3 regions of the Thioalkalivibrio sp. ALJ1 genome follow, and region 1 is predicted to be linked to each of the others. Evidence: predicted binding sites of a transcription regulator. Region 1 holds the regulator's gene; each other region holds the start of a gene.

Region 1 (3,276 bases):
ACGTCGATCTGGCTCCCGGCGAGGTCGTCGGCCTGCTGGGCCCGAACGGTGCGGGCAAGACCACCTGCTTCTACAGCCTGGTCGGACTGATCCGCCCCAACGCCGGACGCATTACCCTGGGCGAGCGCGACATCACCCGCGCCCCGATCCATGTGCGGGCCCGCGCCGGCCTGGGCTATCTACCGCAGGAGGCCTCGATCTTCCGACGCCTGAGCGTTTGGGACAACCTGCAGGCAGTGCTGGAACTTCGCCCCGGACTGGACCGCCATGAACGCCGGCGCATCGGCGACGCCCTGATCGAGGAGTTCCAGCTAGAGACCGTGCGCCACAGCCCCGGCATTTCGCTATCCGGTGGTGAACGTCGGCGGGCCGAGATCGCCCGCGCCCTGGCCGGCGATCCCCAATTCATCTGCCTGGACGAACCCTTTGCCGGGGTGGATCCGATCTCGGTGGGGGACATCCAGGCCGTCATCGAACACCTTGCCCGCCGCGGAATCGGGGTACTGATCTCCGATCACAACGTCCGCGAGACCCTCGGCATCTGCCACAGGGCCTATATTCTTAGCGAGGGGCGCCTGCTGGCCGCCGGGACACCCGACGAGTTGCTCGCCGACCCTCAGGTTCGCCGAGTCTATCTCGGCGAGAATTTCCGCCTGTGATTCCGACGCACACGTCGCGCGGCCAGTGCACAAACCACGAGGCAGGCTTTAAGATTTCACGTATGGTCACCTTCGACCCGACACCACAATGCTGAAACCCGGCCTCAATCTACAGCTGGGTCAGACGCTCACCATGACCCCGCAACTGCAGCAGGCGATCCGTCTGTTGCAGTTGTCCACGCTTGAGTTGCAGGTGGAAATCCAGCAGGCGCTGGAGAGCAACCCCATGCTCGAACAGGTGGAGGACGAGGACGCCGATCCGAATACCGAGCGCCTCGACCAAGAGGGCGAACTGGTGGAAGGCGACCGCATGGAGGCCACCACCACCAGCGACGACGTCATCCCCGAGGAGCTGACGACCGACAGCCGCTGGGACGACATCTACGAGCCACCGACCGCCCCCAAGGGCCTGGACGACCGCGACCCGCTGGAGAACACCAGCGACGACGGCGGCGAGGGCCTGCAGGACCACCTCCTGTGGCAGCTGCACCTGAGCCATCTGACCCCGCGCGACCAGCGCATCGGCGCGGCCTTGATTGACGCGATCAGCCCTGACGGCTATCTCGAAGGCGACCTCGAGACCCTGGCCGAGACCATTAACCGTGGCGAGGAAGAACCCGTCGGGGTCGACGAGGTCGAAGCCGTGCTGCACTGGATCCAGCAATGCGACCCGCTGGGCGTGGGCGCCCGTAACCTGCGTGAATGTCTGGAGATTCAGCTACGCGAGCTCGCCCCGGATGCCCCGGCCCGGGAGGCCGCGCGCGCCATCCTGGAGCACGGCATGGACAGCCTGGGCAAGCGCGACTACAAGGCGCTGCAAAGCCAGTCCGGCGTACGCGACCCGGACGAGCTGGCACGCGCACTGGATCTGATCCGCACCCTGAACCCGCGTCCTGGCGCCCAGATCAGTACGGCCACCTCGGAATACGTAGTCCCGGATGTCTATGTGCGCCACACGGTCGATGGCTGGAGAGTGGAGCTGAACCCGGAGATCGCCCCGCGCATCCGCATCAACGACCTCTATGCCGGCATGGTGCGTCAGGTCTCGGACGCCCGCGACAGCGCCTTCATGCGCGATCAACTGCAGGAAGCGCGCTGGTTCCTCAAGAGCCTGCACAGTCGCAACGACACCCTGCTCCGAGTCGCCGAGGCGATCGTGCTCCGCCAGCAGGGCTTTCTCGAACATGGCGAGGTTGCGATGCAGCCGCTGATCCTCCGCGACATCGCCGAGATCCTGGAGATGCACGAGTCGACCATCTCACGCGTGACCACACAGAAATTCATGCACACCCCGCGCGGGGTCTTCGAGTTCAAGTACTTCTTTTCCAGCCACGTCGGTACCAACGATGGCGGTGAGTGTTCGGCCACCGCCATCCGTGCCATGATTCGGGAATTGATCGGCGACGAGCCTGCGAACAAGCCGCTGAGCGATGCCCGGCTCGCCCAGATCCTCTCGGATCGAGGCATTAACGTGGCACGCCGTACCGTGGCCAAATACCGTGAGGCCATGCATATCCCCTCATCCAGCGAACGTCGGCAGATGGCTTCCATGCCCACCGGCAGCAAGTAACCCAAGGAGACCCAACCATGCAGATCAATCTGACCGGCCACCATGTCGACCTGACCGACGCCCTGCGCGAATACGTCAACGAGAAGTTCGCGAAGCTGGAGCGCCACTTTGACAAAGTCATCGACGTCCACGTCGTGCTGACCCATGAGAAGAATCAGAGTCAGCACAACAAGGCCGAGGCCAATCTCCAGGTTAGCGGTAACCATATCCATGCCGAGGCCTCCCACGACGATATGTACGCAGCCATCGACGGCCTGATCGACAAGGTTGACCGTCAGCTGATCAAGCACAAGGAAAAGGTCAAGGATCACCACCGCGCCGAGGGTGCCCAGCGCAACCGCGAGCAGGCCTCCTGATCCATGACCATTGCCGAGCTGATCACCGCCGACCGCATAGGTCTGGAGCCCGAGTGTTCCAGCCAGAAACGGGCCCTCGAGACACTGGCGGAGCTCCTCGCCGCCGGCGGTGACGCCGAGGGGCCGGCCAGCAGCGCGATCTTCGAGGCCCTGTCCGCCCGCGAGAAGCTGGGCTCCACTGGCCTGGGGCATGGCGTCGCCATCCCTCACGGCCGGCTGCCCGATCTTGCGACTCCGCGCGTGGCCGTGCTGCGCCTGAAGCAGGGTGTCGACTTTGACGCAATGGATCACGAGCCGGTCGATATCCTGATCGCCCTGCTCGTCCCGGAAGCCGCGACCAACGATCACCTCAACCTGCTTGCCCAGCTCGCACGCGGCCTGTCCCAGCCGGACACGATTGCCGCCCTGCGCCGAGCCGGCGATGCGTCGGCTCTGGAGCAGGAACTCGTGGGCCGCTTCAGCGAGGGCTAGGCCCTTGCAGACGGTCTACCCATACGTCGACCAGCGGGAGGCCGGCCCACGCCGGAGGCCATGAACGAGGCATTAGGGGAAGGCGGAATCGCCCGGGACATCACCGTGGAAAGCCTGATCCAGGCGATGGGCAACCGTCTGGATCTGCGCTTTGTGCATGGTGAACACGCGGCCGCCGACCGCAAACTGGTGGGCGAGGATGGCGACGACCTGCCCCTGG
Region 2 (3,276 bases), 330 kb from region 1:
GACCGGCCTCGCGGTCTTCGTGGATGCCCTGCTCCGGGTTCCATGCAGGCGTCCAGTCCGGCAGCGAGGTTCCTGTGAGCCAGGGGTGGCCGTTTATGGTTGCGGATAGTAGACCGGCGAACCAGGCGTTGTAGACGCTCAGGAACATGTAGCCATCCCACCCGGCCGATTCACCGCAGCCGCCCCCAGGCGTCAGCCACAGGAGGCCATCGTCGCGACGCTGGCGCTCAAGACGCTGGCGAATGTTGCGGGCGACGCGGAGCACCTCCTGCGCCGCATCCGGCCGCAACGCATCAGGGCGCTGCAGCAGTCCATGCAAGACCGTGAGCAGGCAGGCATCACCAAACAGGGCATGATTGCTGCGCCCGAAACCGCCGCAGTAGCCGGCATCGGTCAGGAACAGGCGCAGCCAGTCGAGGCCGCGTATCAAGGCCCGCTCCAGTTCAGGGTCGGGGTCGCGGCCCAGTGCAAGGTGCAGACACAGCAGATATTTCAGATGGTAGGCAACCGGTGTCGCGATCCCACGCTCCGCATTCGGCCGCCGCGGGAAGTCGATGAAACCACCCTCGCGGGTCGTCCAGCGCCGCACCTGTGCCCGCAAGCGACGTCGCTCCCATGCCAGTCGTCGCGGGCTTTCTGCCTCGCGTACGCGCAGCGCCTGCGCCAGCAGACTCCAGTTATTGGACGGGTAGATGCGCGCCAGCGGACACAGCGAACGCATCGCTCGCACCGATCGGAGATCCACATCCGGGGATTCTTGCCGGCCCAGCGTCTCGGCCAACAGTCCTATTCCAAGCCGATTGAATGGCTCATGACCTCTAGCGCGCGCCGGCATCCGCGCCCATTGCTCAAGGGGCTTTCGCCATTGGGTCCCGCTTGATGTCGCCAGCATCGCAAGTGCCGAGAACACCGGGGCGTAATGGTCGTATGGCGAGGGGGCCTCCGAGCAAGGATCTGTGAGGGTGCCATCTGCGTGGACCAGTGCCCGCAGTGCCTCGGATACCCCTGCCACCATTTGCCCAAGGGCATGTCGTTCTTTCTCGGCAGTATCCTGTCCATCGTCTCTCTGCATGTCGCGATGCTCCCCCGGTTAGCCCACCCCTGCAAGCCCACTCGATGTTCCGTCGAGATTCTTTACAAAGCTGGCTAATCAGGATTGACCAGAAATCATAAATCACTGCCATGCGGCTATTTTAATGTTTCGGCACAAGTTTTGCTTGCAATGTCACCCACGATCCAGGCAAGCCCAACACCTGAAGGACGATTTATGCTCAAGAGAACAACCCTTTTCTCAGCGTTGGCCATGGTGGCCTCATCCGCCCTCGCAGCACCCGAGTTCGATCGATTCGGCGAGCTTTCGCAGGCCGACTTCGGCGGATCCGGAATCCCCAACGACGCTGTCGCGATCTCGGACTTCCGTTCGGATTTCGGTTTTGGAACGGTCGGCTTGTCAGCCGCCCAACGTTTCGACTCGCCGACCGTGACCGACGATGGCGCGGGCACATTCTTTGCGAATCCCGGGGAAAGTGATCCTGGACTTTCACTCTGGAACTTCAACTTCTATATGAGCGCGAATGCCTCGTTTGCAGCTCCTGGAGATGTGGAGACAGATGAAATCCAGCCCGAGCCCATTCCGGGCGGACTGATGTTCCAAGTGCAGTACGACATCAATCCCGGTAGCGGATCGGATATCGGGACCATCGACATTCCGGTACTTTTCGATGATGAAGGGTTATTCGAGTTCCAGGGCTCCCAGAATCTGGGCTTCAACTACCTCAATGAGGGTGGCGTACCAGGAGTGACTCCACCCGACGGCTCATTCGACCCCTTCGCCGTCGGCTTGTACGAGTTCACCCTCGTCGCTTTCGACTCCGGCAACCCCGACATGGGGAACGAAGACTTGGAGCTCGCTCGCAGCACGATCAATGTGCAGGTCGGCGATCCTGCCGAAGTGCCTCTTCCTGCCACGCTGGGCCTTTTTGGGCTCGGCCTTCTGGCGCTCGGTGCAGCTCGCCTCCGTCGCCGGAGTTAACGAAGGTCGGGCATTTCGGCATGACCAACGCCTGCGAATCGCAACCGTTGGTCATGCCTTTCGCCTTCAAGCAGGCTCCTGCGGCGGCTAGTTGCGTGTAGGAACCTGCTTGCAGGCGAAGTTCCCGGCGGGTCCGCTGTGATCAATCCGGCGATCGACCTTCCCTGTTGACCATCTCTTGCAGGCGCTCTACAAGCGTTGAGATGCGGGCCTCCCAGCGGTTTTCGCGGGCGTAGGAGATGATGGCTTGGCGGTCCCACTGGGTCTGCAGGGCCTCGGAAATCGCATCGCGCAGGGCTTCGCCGTCACCGAGCTCGACCAGACGGCCGAGCCAGTCGGCGTGGATGACCTCGGCATTGCCGCCAACCCGAGTGGTGACGGTGGGAAGACCGCAGGCGGCGGCCTCCAGGAAGACGTTGGCCCAGCCCTCGAAGCGGGTGGCGAGTACGAACAGGTCGGCAGCGGAGTAGTAGAAACGCAGTCGTTCCGGAGCGATCGCGCCGGTGAAATGCACGCGTTCGCTCACGCCCCTCTCCTTCGCAAGCCCCTGTAGCCAGGCCAGTTCGTTGCCGTCGGGACCACCGCCACCCACGCAGAGATAGTACAAATCCGGGTGCTGCTCCAGGAGCACCGGCATCTGCTCGATCACACGGTGGAAACCCTTTCGCTCGTTCAGTCCGCCGACGGTGATCATGATCTTGGCCTTTTGCGGCAAGCCAAGTTCGCGGCGACAGGTCTCGCGATCTTCGGGCTGGAAGTAATCGAGGTTGATGCCGTTGGGCATGACCTGCACCTTTTCGGACGGGATGCCCATCTCCAGTGCGAGGCGGCGAAGGTCGTCCGACACGGAAAACACCCGTGCCGCGCCGTGCATGGCATGCAGCGAGAGCCAGCGACATACACGCGTGCGCGAGATGCGCAGCAACGTGCCGCGCAGGGTGATGGTCCAGGGGAGCTTGACCCAGCGGCCCAGCAGCCACGCGGCGACACCGTCCGGGTAGATGAAATGGCTGTCGATGGCGGTGATGCCCTGTTCGCGCTTCAGGCGCCGTACAAGCGGCAGGATGCTCAGCGCCAAAAACGGACCGTCGGTCCATTTCATGACTCCGGGAATACACAGGAACGGGGGGTGGTAGACATCGACCCCGTCCTGGATCTCGTGGCGCGGGATGGGCGGGCGAAAGTGCGGCTTCCAGAATCGGCGGATCAACCCCTGCCCGGGAAACCAGGCGACCGGGGCCACC
Region 3 (3,276 bases), 1.0 Mb from region 1:
GGATCGCCCCCAGCGAACGGCGGAGGATTCGCCGGATGAATACGCAAGCGCAAGCACAAAACTCGTCGCCAGTGCAGGAGGCGGTCCTGGTCGTCGAGGATGATCGCGGTCATCGCCAACTACTACAGGAAGAACTGACCGAAGCCGGATATGCCGTCACTACGGTGGAGAGTGCCGAGGATGCCGAGCAGGTCCTGGCACAACACGCCTTCAGTCTGGTGGTCAGCGACCTGCGGCTGCCGGGTGCCGATGGTTTCCATGTGCTGGAAGTGACGCGAGCCCGGGCCCCGGCGCCTGGATTTATCATGTTGACCGGGTTCGGAACCATCGATCAGGCCGTCGCCGCACTCAAAGCCGGCGCCGATGACTTCCTGACCAAGCCGGTGGACCTGGACCACCTGCGTCTGGCGGCCGATCGGGTTACCGAGGCGCGCCGGCTGAAGGACGAGGTGCGCCAGTACCGCGAGATCCTTGCGCAGGCCGATGGCTTCCATGGCATGCAGGGACGCAGCCCTGCGATGCTGCATCTGTTTGACCTGATCCGGCGCATCGCGGTGGCGGACGGTAGCGTCCTGATCACCGGCGAGTCCGGTACCGGCAAGGAACTGGTCGCTCGGGCCCTGCATGCCGAGAGCGAGCGGGCTGCTGGCCCGTTCGTCGCGATCAACTGCGCGGGTATCCCCGAGGCGCTGCTCGAATCCGAGTTGCTCGGTCACGTGGCGGGTGCCTTCAGTGGCGCCAAGGGGGCTCGCCGAGGACTTTTTACCGAGGCGGATGGCGGCACGCTGTTTCTGGACGAGATCGCCGAGATGCCGGTGGCGATGCAGAGCAAGCTGCTGCGCCTGCTGCAGGATGGTCGCGTGCGCCCGGTGGGGGCCAACGAGGAGATCGCGACGGATGTGCGCATCGTCGCGGCCACCCACCAGGACCTGCAGGCTCACATCGCCGATGGCCGTTTTCGCGAGGATCTCTACTATCGCCTCGAGACCTTCCGGATCGAGATTCCGCCCCTGCGTGCGCGCGGCGACGATATCGAGCGCCTGGCCTTGCAGTTCCTGCGCGAGCAGGCGCTGGCACGAGGGCTCCCCGAGCGTCGACTGAGTCCGGAAGCCCTGCGTGCCCTGGTGCGATATTCCTTCCCGGGTAACGTCCGTGAACTGGCGAGCCTGATGGAGCGCGCGGCCACGCTGGCCGCGGGCGAAGTGATCGAAACCCGCGATCTGCCCGAGCGCGTCCTGCAGGGCGCTGCCCACGGCGCCCCCGATGATGCTCCCGACGGGCGCCCCGACTCCATGCCCGTGCCAGGTGTTGAAGACGATCCCCAGTGGCCGACCCTGGAGGAACGTGAGCGTGACTACATCCACCGCGTCCTGGAGCACGTGGATGGCAACAAGCAACGGGCAGCCCGGATCCTCGGGATCGGGCGTAAGACGCTGTACCGAAAGCTCGGGGAGTCCGACCCGACGTGACATCCTGACACGGGTCGGCCTGACTCATGTGTCATTGTGACCCGCTTTTTGTGCTTTGCATCGCCCGATCCTGGGTAGAAGAAAAACATTAAGAAACTGATATTATTAGATATTCGTATTTTATTCGGTTTTGGCACGGCATCTGCTAACTCCTTCCAGTAGCAATCGAGGGATCAAGTCCTCAAGGCCTGACCACCCTCCTCACACGGTTGCAACGAAATCGGGTCACAGGCGTAAACGCCCGTATGGCCCCGAGATCCGAACGATCATGAAAGGAAGAAGGAGCAAAATGATGAATATGCGCAAGACGATGCTCGCGATGGCCCTGACCTCCCTGTTTGCCGTTGGTGGTGCCGCTTCGGCCCAGACCGGTGGCGCCGAAGGTGGTGCTGGTGGTGATATGGGCGGTGCCCAGGGCGGCCAGCCGCCGGCCCAAGAAGGTGGTGCCCAGGGCGGCCAGCCGCCGCAGGGTGGTGCTGAAGGTGGCGCGGCCCAGGGTGGCGCTCCGATGCAGGAGGCCCCCGAGGTTGACCTGAGCGAAGAAGATATCGACACCTTCGTCTCCGCGTTCGTCGCGGTTCAGGAAGTGCGCGAGGACTTCGCCGACCGTCTGCAGGGTGCCGAGGATGAAACCGAGGCCCAGTCCATGCAGCAGGAAGCGCAGGATGAAATGGTTAGCGCCGTCGAAGATGCGGGCATGAGCGTCGAGGAATACAATGAAGTCGCCATGGCTTTGCAGAACGACCCTGAGCTGATGCAGGAAGTGCAGGAACGCGCCGAAGCCCAGCTGTAACCGTTGGTGCCAAGCGCACCCGGGCTCCGTGCCCGGGGCTTGCTGGGGCCGGCCTTTCGGGGTCGGCCCCTTTCTTTTGCGCCGTAGCGCCATATCCAGCCCCCCCCCAGTTCCAAACCCGATGGGTCCGCCCAGGCGGGGCCCAGTTGTCTATCTAGGGGGCACTGATTGAGTTGCGCCCACGGCGTTGTGGCTCTCTTGTGCGGAGTGACCGCATACCAGCCGCTTCGCCTCGTTGGTTACGCAAAAGCGACTTGAGCGCGTACGCACGATTAAATCAATGTCCCCTTAGCTTGAATCGGGCGCAGGGAAGCGTTATTCTTGCGCGCTTTCTGAATCGCCCCGACCTCGGAGCATCGAACATCATGAGTACCATCAGCGCCAAGCCGGCCGAAGTCGAACGCGACTGGTTTCTCGTCGACGCCGACGGCAAGACCCTCGGTCGACTCGCCACGGAGATCGCGAGCCGCCTGCGCGGGAAGCACAAGCCCGTGTACACGCCGCATGTCGATACCGGCGACTACATCGTCGTGATCAACGCGGAGAAGATCCGCGTCTCCGGCAACAAGGCCATGGACAAGAAGTACTTCCACCACTCCGGTTACCCGGGTGGCATCAAGGAAGCCAACTTCACCCAGATGATCGAGCGTCATCCGGAGAAGGTGTTGGAGCTTGCCGTGAAGGGCATGCTGCCGCGCAACCCGCTTGGCCGGGCCATGTTCAAGAAGCTCAAGGTCTATGCCGGAACCGAACACCGGCACACGGCCCAGCAGCCGCAGCCGCTCGAAATCTGAGCCGCCAGAACCAGCAAGGGAATCGATCCGAATGGCTAGCAATCAATATTACGGCACCGGTCGCCGCAAGACCGCCTCGGCGCGCGTCTTCCTGCGCCCCGGCACGGGCAATATCACGGTCAACGAGAAGCCGCTGGACGACTTCTTTGGTCGCCAGACTTCGCGCATGGTCGTGCGTCAGCCGCTGGAGGCGACCGAGTCGACCGGCAACTTTGACGTG

The links. The regulator sigma-54, encoded in region 1, starts transcription at its own class of promoters, with help from an activator protein. The targets are predictions, from matches to a motif close to TGGCANGNTNCNTGCTT.
Region 2: a site for sigma-54 is predicted at 1,203-1,219, ahead of F462_RS06685 (PEP-CTERM sorting domain-containing protein). Genes of this name have one in related genera too.
Region 3: a site for sigma-54 is predicted at 1,601-1,617, ahead of F462_RS03405 (DUF4168 domain-containing protein). Genes of this name have one in related genera too.

What each region holds. Positions count from the first base shown of each region.
Region 1 covers NZ_KN050684.1:1,258,815-1,262,090, reverse strand. Annotated here, with positions in the region: gene lptB (LPS export ABC transporter ATP-binding protein) at 1-659, shown strand, start outside; gene F462_RS08200 (RNA polymerase factor sigma-54) at 748-2,229, shown strand; gene hpf (ribosome hibernation-promoting factor, HPF/YfiA family) at 2,247-2,585, shown strand; gene F462_RS08190 (PTS sugar transporter subunit IIA) at 2,589-3,056, shown strand; gene hprK (HPr(Ser) kinase/phosphatase) at 3,117-3,276, shown strand, end outside.
Region 2 covers NZ_KN050684.1:928,541-931,816, reverse strand. Annotated here, with positions in the region: gene F462_RS06690 (hypothetical protein) at 1-781, opposite strand, end outside; gene F462_RS06685 (PEP-CTERM sorting domain-containing protein) at 1,268-2,032, shown strand; gene F462_RS06680 (glycosyltransferase) at 2,175-3,276, opposite strand, start outside.
Region 3 covers NZ_KN050684.1:228,935-232,210, reverse strand. Annotated here, with positions in the region: gene F462_RS03415 (ATP-binding protein) at 1-39, shown strand, start outside; gene F462_RS03410 (sigma-54-dependent transcriptional regulator) at 36-1,469, shown strand; gene F462_RS03405 (DUF4168 domain-containing protein) at 1,762-2,262, shown strand; gene rplM (50S ribosomal protein L13) at 2,628-3,056, shown strand; gene rpsI (30S ribosomal protein S9) at 3,088-3,276, shown strand, end outside.